Regions from separate parts of the Rossellomorea marisflavi genome, predicted to be linked through region 1. Evidence: predicted binding sites of a transcription regulator. Region 1 holds the regulator's gene; the other holds the start of a gene.

Region 1 (4,596 bases):
AACGGATGCCTGGGCATCCGTTTTGCATTGATTCATTAAGCTGTTAAAGTCGTTTTTTGGTCTATCAACAGTAAGGAGTCCTGAATCTTTTTACTTGATGAGCTAAGTCCGATCGTTTCTACTTCACACCCCTGGTCTTTGAACTTCGTCAAAACTTTGGCAAGGGCTGCCACAGCGGACTCATCCCAGATCTGTGCACCGGTAAAATCGATTTTGACATGTTGTACCTCATCAGACAATTGGAATGCACCCACAAGCGTATCCACGGATGCAAAGAACAATTGACCCTCCACTTTAAAATGACGATTCACACCCTCCACTTTTTCCGTCACCTTCAGCTTGGATATCTTGGCCACAAAGAACATGGCGCTGAGCAATACCCCTGCAATGACCCCTTTTGAGAGGTCGTGAGTGGCAACCACGATGGCGACGGTGATGAGCATCACTGCGGCATCTGCTTTAGGGGCTTTCCTGATGTAACGGAATGATGACCAGTCGAACGTACCGATAGAGACCATGATCATGATTCCGGCGAGAACCGCCATGGGGATCTTCACGACGAAATCCCCAAGTACGATGATTAGGAACATCAGGAAAGAGCCTGCAACAAAGGTGGATAATCGCCCCCGTCCACCTGATTTTACATTGATCACCGACTGACCGATCATCGCGCATCCGGCCATCCCACCGAAGAATCCATTGATAATATTGGCGATTCCCTGACCCCTTGCTTCCTGATTTTTATTGCTGTCCGTATCCGTCATGTCATCTACGATGGAAGCCGTCATAAGGGATTCGAGTAATCCTACAATCGCGAGGGCGAGTGAGTAGGGTAAAATGATACTCAATGTCTCAAGTGAGAACGGGATATCGGGAAGGAAGAACGATGGCAAGGTCTGACGTATCGTCCCGAGATCTCCCACGGTCCTCAAGTCTGCTTTTGAAATCAAGGCAATGGCAGTAAGCACCACAATAGCCACTAGGGGTGAGGGGATGGATTTTACGAATCGGGGGAGCACATACACAACCACCAATGTCACCGCCACAAATACATAGGTCATCCCATTAATGTTGAAAAAGTGAGGCACTTGAGCTGAAAAAATCAGAATGGCCAAAGCATTCACGAATCCGATCATCACAGCGCGTGGGATGAATTTCATGAGCCTTGCGATTTTACATACCCCGAACAGGAGTTGGATGACTCCTGTCAGGATAGTGGCTGCCAACAGATAGTTTAACCCATAATCTTTGACAAGAGGGACCATGACAAGGGCCATGGCACCGGTAGCAGCAGAAATCATGGCAGGTCTTCCGCCGACAAAGGAAATGATGACGGCAATACAAAAAGAAGCGTATAGCCCGACCATTGGATCGACACCGGCTATGATGGAAAAGGCAATGGCCTCAGGAATGAGCGCAAGGGCTACGACGATTCCCGAAAGGATGTCTCCCCTGACATTCGAAAACCATTGTTGTTTTATGGTATTCTTCATATTGTCACCTCTAAAAAATCATAAATTTTAATTCAATAGAAAACAGTTTATCACCGTTTTTCCCAAAAGTGAACCTTTTCGGGAAAAACAATTCCAAACAGGAGAGGGGGAAGGAGATAGGTATGATCATCGGATACTACAGACCGAGCAATGATGATCCTGAAGGACGGATTCAGGAGAAAAAACTGCTGGGAAAAAAATGTACGGTTCTATACAAGGAGGAACATTCTTCACCGAAGAGGAGAGTGAACTTGGAAGCACTGCTTGCAGAAGCAGGGCAGGGGGATACGGTCGTCGTGGCTTCTTTAATCGACTTTGCTGATTCCACCCGGCAGCTATTGGAACTGTTGAACGAGTTAGAAACGAAAGGGACACAGTTCATTTCCATATCTGAAGGGCTGTCGACCAGTCCTGGGAAGACGTACCGTTTTCAGGAGGTATTGGAGCATCTTATAAGCTTTCAAAGTGATGTGATCAGTGAAAGGACAAAAAAGGGCATAGGAGAAGCGAAAGAAAAGGGAGTCAGTACGGGGCGACCGCGAAAGCCTGATGAAAACGTAAAAAAGGCCATAGCCATGTATGAATCAAAAACCTACAGCCTGGCAGAAATAAAAGAAAAAACGGGCATCAGTAAGTCCACTTTATACCGCTATCTTGAAAGATAGAAGAAAAGGAGCTTCCGCCACATGTGACGGAAGCTCCTTTTAGCTTGTCATTTTAATGAACTTGACGGTAGACACCGACGACCTTGCCCAAAATGGATACATTGCGTAGGATGATCGGATCCATGGAGGAATTTTCAGGCTGAAGCCTCACGAAATCTCTTTCTTTGAAGAATCGTTTCACGGTCGCTTCATCTTCTTCCGTCATGGCGACTACGATCTCCCCATTGTTGGCGGTTTGCTGTTGCCTTACGATGACGAAATCCCCGTCGAGGATACCGGCTTCGATCATACTGTCACCCATGATTTCCAGCATGAAAGTATGCTCGTCAGCAGGAGCCATTCTTTCCGGGAGAGGAAAGTACTCTTCGACATTTTCAACCGCTGTGATCGGTTGACCGGCTGTGACTTTCCCGATGAGGGGAACATTCACAACATTATGGCGGGGGATCGAGTCTTCCACCAGGTCGAGGATCTCGATGGCTCTTGGCTTGGTCGGATCCCGGCGGATGAGGCCTTTGCTTTCGAGTCGGGCCAGATGGCCGTGGACAGTGGAGCTTGAGGCAAGTCCAACGGCTTCCCCGATCTCACGTACGGAAGGCGGATAGCCCTTTTCTTTTACGGAGCTTTTGATATATTCCAAGATATCCTGCTGCCGTTTGGATAGTTTTGTCATAGTCACGCACCTCAATCTATCGATCTTATGTTCCCATTATAACATGGGGATGGGAACGATACAAACATAAGTTCGAATTTTTGATTGACTCCAAACGGATGTTCGTATTATGATGGATACAACAAACAGAACAAACATTCGTATGGAGGGGAACATTATGGTAGGCAAACTTTGGGCGAATTACTCATATATACTCGTATTTTTTGGTTTGGCACTTATGGCTTCAATCTATTTCATTCTTCAAATGGGAGGCGGAGTATCTTATCATAGTATCGAGGTACAGGATGGTGATACGCTCTGGACCATCGCAGAGGAATACAGCAGCGACTCTTCCATGTCCACCGATGAATTTATCAAGTGGGTGGGAGAAAGGAATAATCTTTCCACTTATACAATTTCTGCGGGTGATTCACTAGTGCTTCCAGTCGAAAAGAAGCTCGGGATCAACGGGGATTATCAGTATGTCATGAACGAGGAATAGAGGGATTTTTAATGAATGCAATCATCTACTGTCGGGTGAGTACGAAGAAAGATACACAGGAAACATCACTCGAACGTCAGGAAGAAGAACTGTCCAAGCTTGCGCTGGAGTATGGGATGCAGGTGGCATCGGTCATAAAGGATCAGGCAAGTGGTTATGATCTTGACCGGCCAGGCGTCCTCGAGATGCTGGACATAGTAAGGGATCAGTCGATCGATGCGGTATTGATCCAGGATGAGACGAGGATTGGAAGGGGCAATGCGAAGATTGCCCTGATCCATTGCCTGTTGAAAGAAGAGGTCAAAATTATCAGTCAATCCCACAGCGGCGAGCTCCACCTGTCGGACTCCGACTCCATGGTCATCAATATCGTAAGCATGGTGGAGGAATATCAGCGCAAGCTGCATAACCTGAAGATTAAAAGGGGGATGAAAAGGGCAGTTGCGAACGGGTTCCGTCCCCAGAAGAATCTGAAGAACAAAGGGAATATCGAAGGCAGGGAACGAAAGGAAGTCCCCGTCGAAGAAATCGTCAGGCTTCGCAAAAATGAGCTGACATTTGCAGAAATTGCCGCTACTTTGCGTGGGTTTGGCTACGACGTTTCGAAGGCAACCGTTCATCGGCGCTATAAAGAACATATGGACTCCATCGATCAAGCGTAACCCTTGTCATCACCCTTTATATTTAGTAACATGTCGTTATACGTTACCGAAATTAAAGGGGTTTTATAGATGCTTTCAAAAGAAAAAATGAACCGGATCAATGAATTGTCCAAAAAATCCAAGTCTACCGGGCTTTCAGCAGATGAAGCGAAGGAACAGACCAGGTTGAGGAAAGAATATCTTGAGACGTTCCGTCAATCCATGAAAGGGACCATAGAGAATACCAGAATCTTTGATCCTGATGGGAATGAAGTGACGCCCAAGAAAATACAAGATATTCAAAACAAAAAGAAACACTGATTGTAAGTCCATACTGGATCACGCTGCCTTTTAAGCGTGGTCCTTTTTATTACGTCGAATGAATGAGGCAGTGGTGAATTCAGAATGGATATCGGTTTTAACAAAAAGAGAGACGTGGTATCATTCAAGATAGTTGTATAAACAGCCAAAGAAGATTAATATTAAGTAGAGATTGAAAAGGAAGGATGTCTGACATGTTTGATAAAACAGATCAATTAGCAATTAACACAATCCGAACGTTATCGATCGACGCGATCGAAAAGGCAAACTCCGGTCATCCGGGAATGCCGATGGGTGCAGCCCCTATGGCGTATGCCTTATG
Region 2 (4,596 bases), 600 kb from region 1:
AAAACGCCCCGCATCCTCTTGAAGGATACGGGGCGTTTCGTTTCATTCCGGGAACAACACAAAGTTCATTCGTCCGTTGATGATCTGACCGGGGCTTTTCAGTTGGAAGGTGTTGCTTGAAGGTGAAAAGTCAATTTTCAGCTGTTCGTCAAGGAAGACCATCTTGGACTTCTCCACAAGGATGGGACCTTCATTCGTTTCGATCACAAGATCCTCGCCTTCTACCGGTTCATGTACATACCAAAGCGTCGGAATCCCGCTGACAACACACCCGCATCCCTCTGTGTCATATTTTAATTTTAAATGGCCTTCCCGGCCGGAAATTTTCTGATTGATGATTTCACTTGCTTTTTCGGTCCACTCGATTTTCATCTTGTCTGCCTCCTTTACCCTTCCATACTATCATAGTTGGAGAAGACGTATTGCAATTTCGGCTCAGTCCCTATACTATCAAAGAGATTACACGATTTTGAAAGGGTGGATTATGATGTCAAAAGCACAGATCAAAGTGAACGATAACGGGTCTTTCCGGGTCAGCGGGGATGTCGAACTCGTAGATGCCGACGGAAATGTATTCCCAACCAAACCAGTCTTCACCCTATGCCGATGCGGCATGTCTGCGAATATGCCGTTTTGCGACGCCTCCCACAAAGGGAAGTTCGATTCCTGCGTGCGCGCCGAAAAAGTCCTGGACGAGGAATAATCACTCATCGATCCGGATATCTGCTATGTCAGCTAGCCGGATCGCATGGACCTCACCGAAACGATCCACTACACGAAGCTTCCCCTCAAGGGAATCTGCGTGCTGAATTTCCCCGATGAGGAGACGGTGCTGCTTCCTTTCATAATGAGTAATCATCACACTCCTGCTATATTCCATCGCTTCTGTCACCACTTCATTCATCATTTCGAACTCCTGTTCATCGAGCTCCCTCCGCTTTTCAAATGAGTCTTCCTCCGCCCAGTCCCTAAGCATTTTCACATGCTCGGGAAGCATCATCGATGTCCACTTGATTTTCCCACGATCGCGAATCATTCCGTTCACCTCTCATTCCTTTACGATTTGTGACCGCCGACCAGCTTGGCCCGGTGGCGTGCCGTACCGGCCGCCGTGTAGGATACCGCCCTCAGAAGGGATGAAGATCCATATTTACTCCGGATCCCGTCCACCACATAGCCGAGTCTTTTCAGTTCCGGACGCTTCAAGTCGAAAAGCGACATTTGAAGCGGGCCATCTTCCACGATATTGGATAACGTAATGGATAATTTCCGGACGGTTCTTCCGCTGTAATTCTCTTCGAACAGTTCCAGGCAGGTCCGGTAAATTTCCATCGTGATGTTTGTCGGCTCTTCCACCGTCCTGGAACGGTGGAATCCACCGCCGAATTCTTCATGACTGTATCCGAGGCCGAAGCTGATGGTCCTTCCCGCCTTTTTATGGGAACGGGCGCGCCGGGCAACCTCCTCGCACATCTCCAGGATGACATGTTTGATTTCTTCCTTCTCTTTATAATCCCGAAGCAGGATCTGACCTTTACCGAAGCTCACCTGTCCATCCATGATGGGGGCCCCGATTTCTGACAGGTCGACTCCCCATGCATGGTGGTAGAGCTGATTTCCCATGATCCCGAATTTCGCTTCAAGTTTCCCGAGCTCATATTGGGCAAGCTGGCCCACCGAAAAGATCCCCATTCGGTTCAGCGTTTTTTCAAGGCGTTTGCCAATCCCCCACATCTCGCTCAAAGGAGAAAGCGGCCATAATTTATCCGGGACATCTTCATACGTCCACTCTGCGATCCCCTTGGATTTTGCATCAAGGTCAAGACAAAGCTTGGCCAGGAGCATATTCGGTCCGATCCCGATAGCACATGGAAGCTGAAACTCCCTCTCCATGTCATCCTGGATCTTACGGGCGACTTCCTCCGCTCCGCCCCACAGTCCCATTGCCCCATCGATCTTGATGAAACTCTCATCCACACTGTACGTATGAATGGCCTCCTTCGGGACGTAACGGTGGAACAGCTTCGTGATCTCCATGGATATCCGGACATAGGTCGCCATCTTCGGCTCCACCAGGCATATCCGGTCGTCCCGGGGAATTTCGTACATCCTCGCCCCGGTCTTGATCCCAAAATCCTGCTTCAGCTTCGGTGAAGCAGCCAGCACGATGCTCCCCTGACGGCTTTGATCGCCGACGACCGCCAGATAGCAATCCAGTGGATCCAATCCCATCATCACAGCCGAACAACTGGCATAGAAGCTCTTCATATCGATGCACAAGATCTTTTGATGCGGAAGCCCGCTGTAATCGACACTCATCTCTCCCACCCCCAAACCAGAACATCCGTTCCACATAGTATATGATGATTGTATACGAATATACGTTCCTATTTCAACAAAAATTATTGGTAAAAAGAAAAGCGGAGGCGGGTCGGGCTGAGGCGACAAGCATAAGACGGAGAACCCAGAAAGGCGTTCTTGGCCTTTTTGGGTTCTTTGGCTTATGACCTCGAGCCTCAACCCGCCGGAGCTGGACAAAGAAAAGCGGAGGGGGCTTGCTCTGAGGCGACAAGCATAAGGCAAAGGCACCGGAAAGGCGTTCTTGGCCTTTTTGGGGGCTTTGACTTATGACCTCGAGCCTCAAGCCCTCGGAGCTGGACAAAGAAAAGCGGAGGCGGGTCGGGCTGAGGCGACAAGCATAAGACAGAGAACCCGGAAAGGCGTTCTGTGCCTTTTTGGGTTCTCTGGCTTATGACCTCGAGCCTCAAGCCCCCGGAGCTGGAAAAAGAAAAGCGGAGGCGGGTCGGGCTGAGGCGACAAGCAAAAAGCAAAGAACCCAGAAAGGGTCCTTACCCTTTTTGGGTTCTTCGCTTTTCGACCTCGAACTTCCACCGCACTCAGCAGCTATTGTCCTTAAGGAAAGCAGAAAGCCTGACGCGATCCTCTACCGCCTGTTTCAATAAACTGAACTGCCCGAGGATCACGGCATCCTCTATTCTTTTCAGTACGATCCAAGCTTGATCATAGACATCCTTGTCGATGATACCGGATTCCATGGCATCATCAAGTTCATCCGCATCGAGGATTTCCCTTTCACCGGTAGGCAGCACCACCAGGTCAAGGTATAGGTCGTCCATCCAGGGCACCCCGTCCTCCTGACCCGTTCCCCGGCAAACGTCGATGTACCACTGAACGATTTCCCCTTCTCCATTGAACATCGTCGTAAGAGTGTAAGCACCGTGGGATGGAAAATGTTGAAGCCACTGATACCCATTGTCCACAAGGCACACTCTCCGCTCTCCATAGCTTTTCCAAAGCGGCTCTCCCACTTCCTTCATCTCTACCAGCGTAATGTCTCCTTCGAAACCTTCCCGTTTGACAGAGGTCATGGCATACCGCTTTGTCAAAACCCGTTTCCACCCTCTACGATCGCCAAATTTCCTTTTCATCCTGCACTTCTCCCCTATACTGAAAATACCCTTTTTTCCTATGAAACGTAAAAGGATCGGTCACAGTGACCGATCCTCCCAATCAATTTGCAACAGGCCGCGCAGGAACCATCACCCGCTCATGCTGAAGATTCACCACGACCTTCACGTCCATTCCGATGGAAGGGTCCGTGAACCGCACATCATAAACCCCCGGCACCTCCTTGGTGACAGAACGAAGCATCACTTCTGAAAATCTCGGATCTTGGAGGACGAGACGGACGGCATGGCACTCCTTCATACTCCCCTCATCGGAAAGGAGGCTCATTTTTTCCGCCTCCGCCCTGCGCGGATGAGACTCGGATATCTCACCGTCTGCTTCTACCTTGACTTTGTCCCCGAGACCTACATCCTCTAGCGGGATTTCATCCCCGTTCCCATTTATCACGACTGTCTCTTGTACAGAAAACCATATATCATTGATTAAAAGTTCTTTTGCTTCCACCTGGGTGACAAAGCCTATGTATGATCCACTGGACTGTCTATGTTCCACCGCGTTCCCCATTCCGCAGCCGGTCAACAGGACCATGGCGGTGACAAGCATCACAGCGATCGTATAATTCTTCATAGACTCCCTCCCCTCCCTACTTTAGACGGATGAGCAGGGGAAAAGGTTTCATGAAAAATGAAAATTCCGAATAAAAAGACCGACTATTGGTTCCGTTTACAGTTTGAGTGAATTTCCTGACCAAGGTGGGAAAGAACCCGATCATTTTTTGAAAAAGAATCGATTCCCGACGGTTTCGATCAGGCCTGGGGACAGCTGGTAGAACAAACTTCCTGCGTTCATCCATCGCGGAAGATTGATTTCCCTCCTGGAAGTGAACAAAGCATGAATCACTTTATCTGCTACTTTATCTGGGTTCAGCATGAACTTTTCGACATTTTTCACATAGGTGCCCGACTCATCCGCAATGGTAAAGAAGTCGGTGGCAATCGGACCCGGATTGACAGCCGTCACCAATACGCCGTACCTCTTTGCTTCCATCCTCAGACCGTTCGTGAAGCCGAGGACCGCATGCTTCGACGCCGAGTAGGCACTTGATTTGGGCGAAGCGAACTTCCCTGCCTGGGAAGCGATGTTGACAATATGACCATAGCCCTGCTC

Evidence for each region. Region 1 encodes LexA, which represses DNA repair genes until DNA is damaged. Its sites were predicted from a motif close to CGAACATATGTTCG; they were not measured.
Region 2: the regulator LexA is predicted to act here: its motif matches at 2,375-2,388, upstream of K6T23_RS13850 (Y-family DNA polymerase).

Annotation. Positions count from the first base shown of each region.
Region 1 is NZ_CP081870.1:2,026,510-2,031,105, forward strand. Features, by position in the region: gene K6T23_RS10640 (SulP family inorganic anion transporter) at 36-1,493, opposite strand; gene K6T23_RS10645 (recombinase family protein) at 1,616-2,158, shown strand; gene lexA (transcriptional repressor LexA) at 2,211-2,831, opposite strand; gene yneA (cell division suppressor protein YneA) at 2,989-3,312, shown strand; gene K6T23_RS10660 (YneB family resolvase-like protein) at 3,324-3,974, shown strand; gene K6T23_RS10665 (DUF896 domain-containing protein) at 4,044-4,274, shown strand; gene tkt (transketolase) at 4,469-4,596, shown strand, end outside.
Region 2 is NZ_CP081870.1:2,630,470-2,635,065, forward strand. Features, by position in the region: gene K6T23_RS13835 (iron-sulfur cluster biosynthesis family protein) at 43-372, opposite strand; gene K6T23_RS13840 (CDGSH iron-sulfur domain-containing protein) at 488-703, shown strand; gene K6T23_RS13845 (YolD-like family protein) at 704-1,036, opposite strand; gene K6T23_RS13850 (Y-family DNA polymerase) at 1,057-2,319, opposite strand; gene K6T23_RS13855 (ribonuclease FAU-1 family protein) at 2,898-3,449, opposite strand; gene K6T23_RS13860 (DUF3221 domain-containing protein) at 3,532-4,056, opposite strand; gene K6T23_RS13865 (SDR family NAD(P)-dependent oxidoreductase) at 4,198-4,596, opposite strand, start outside.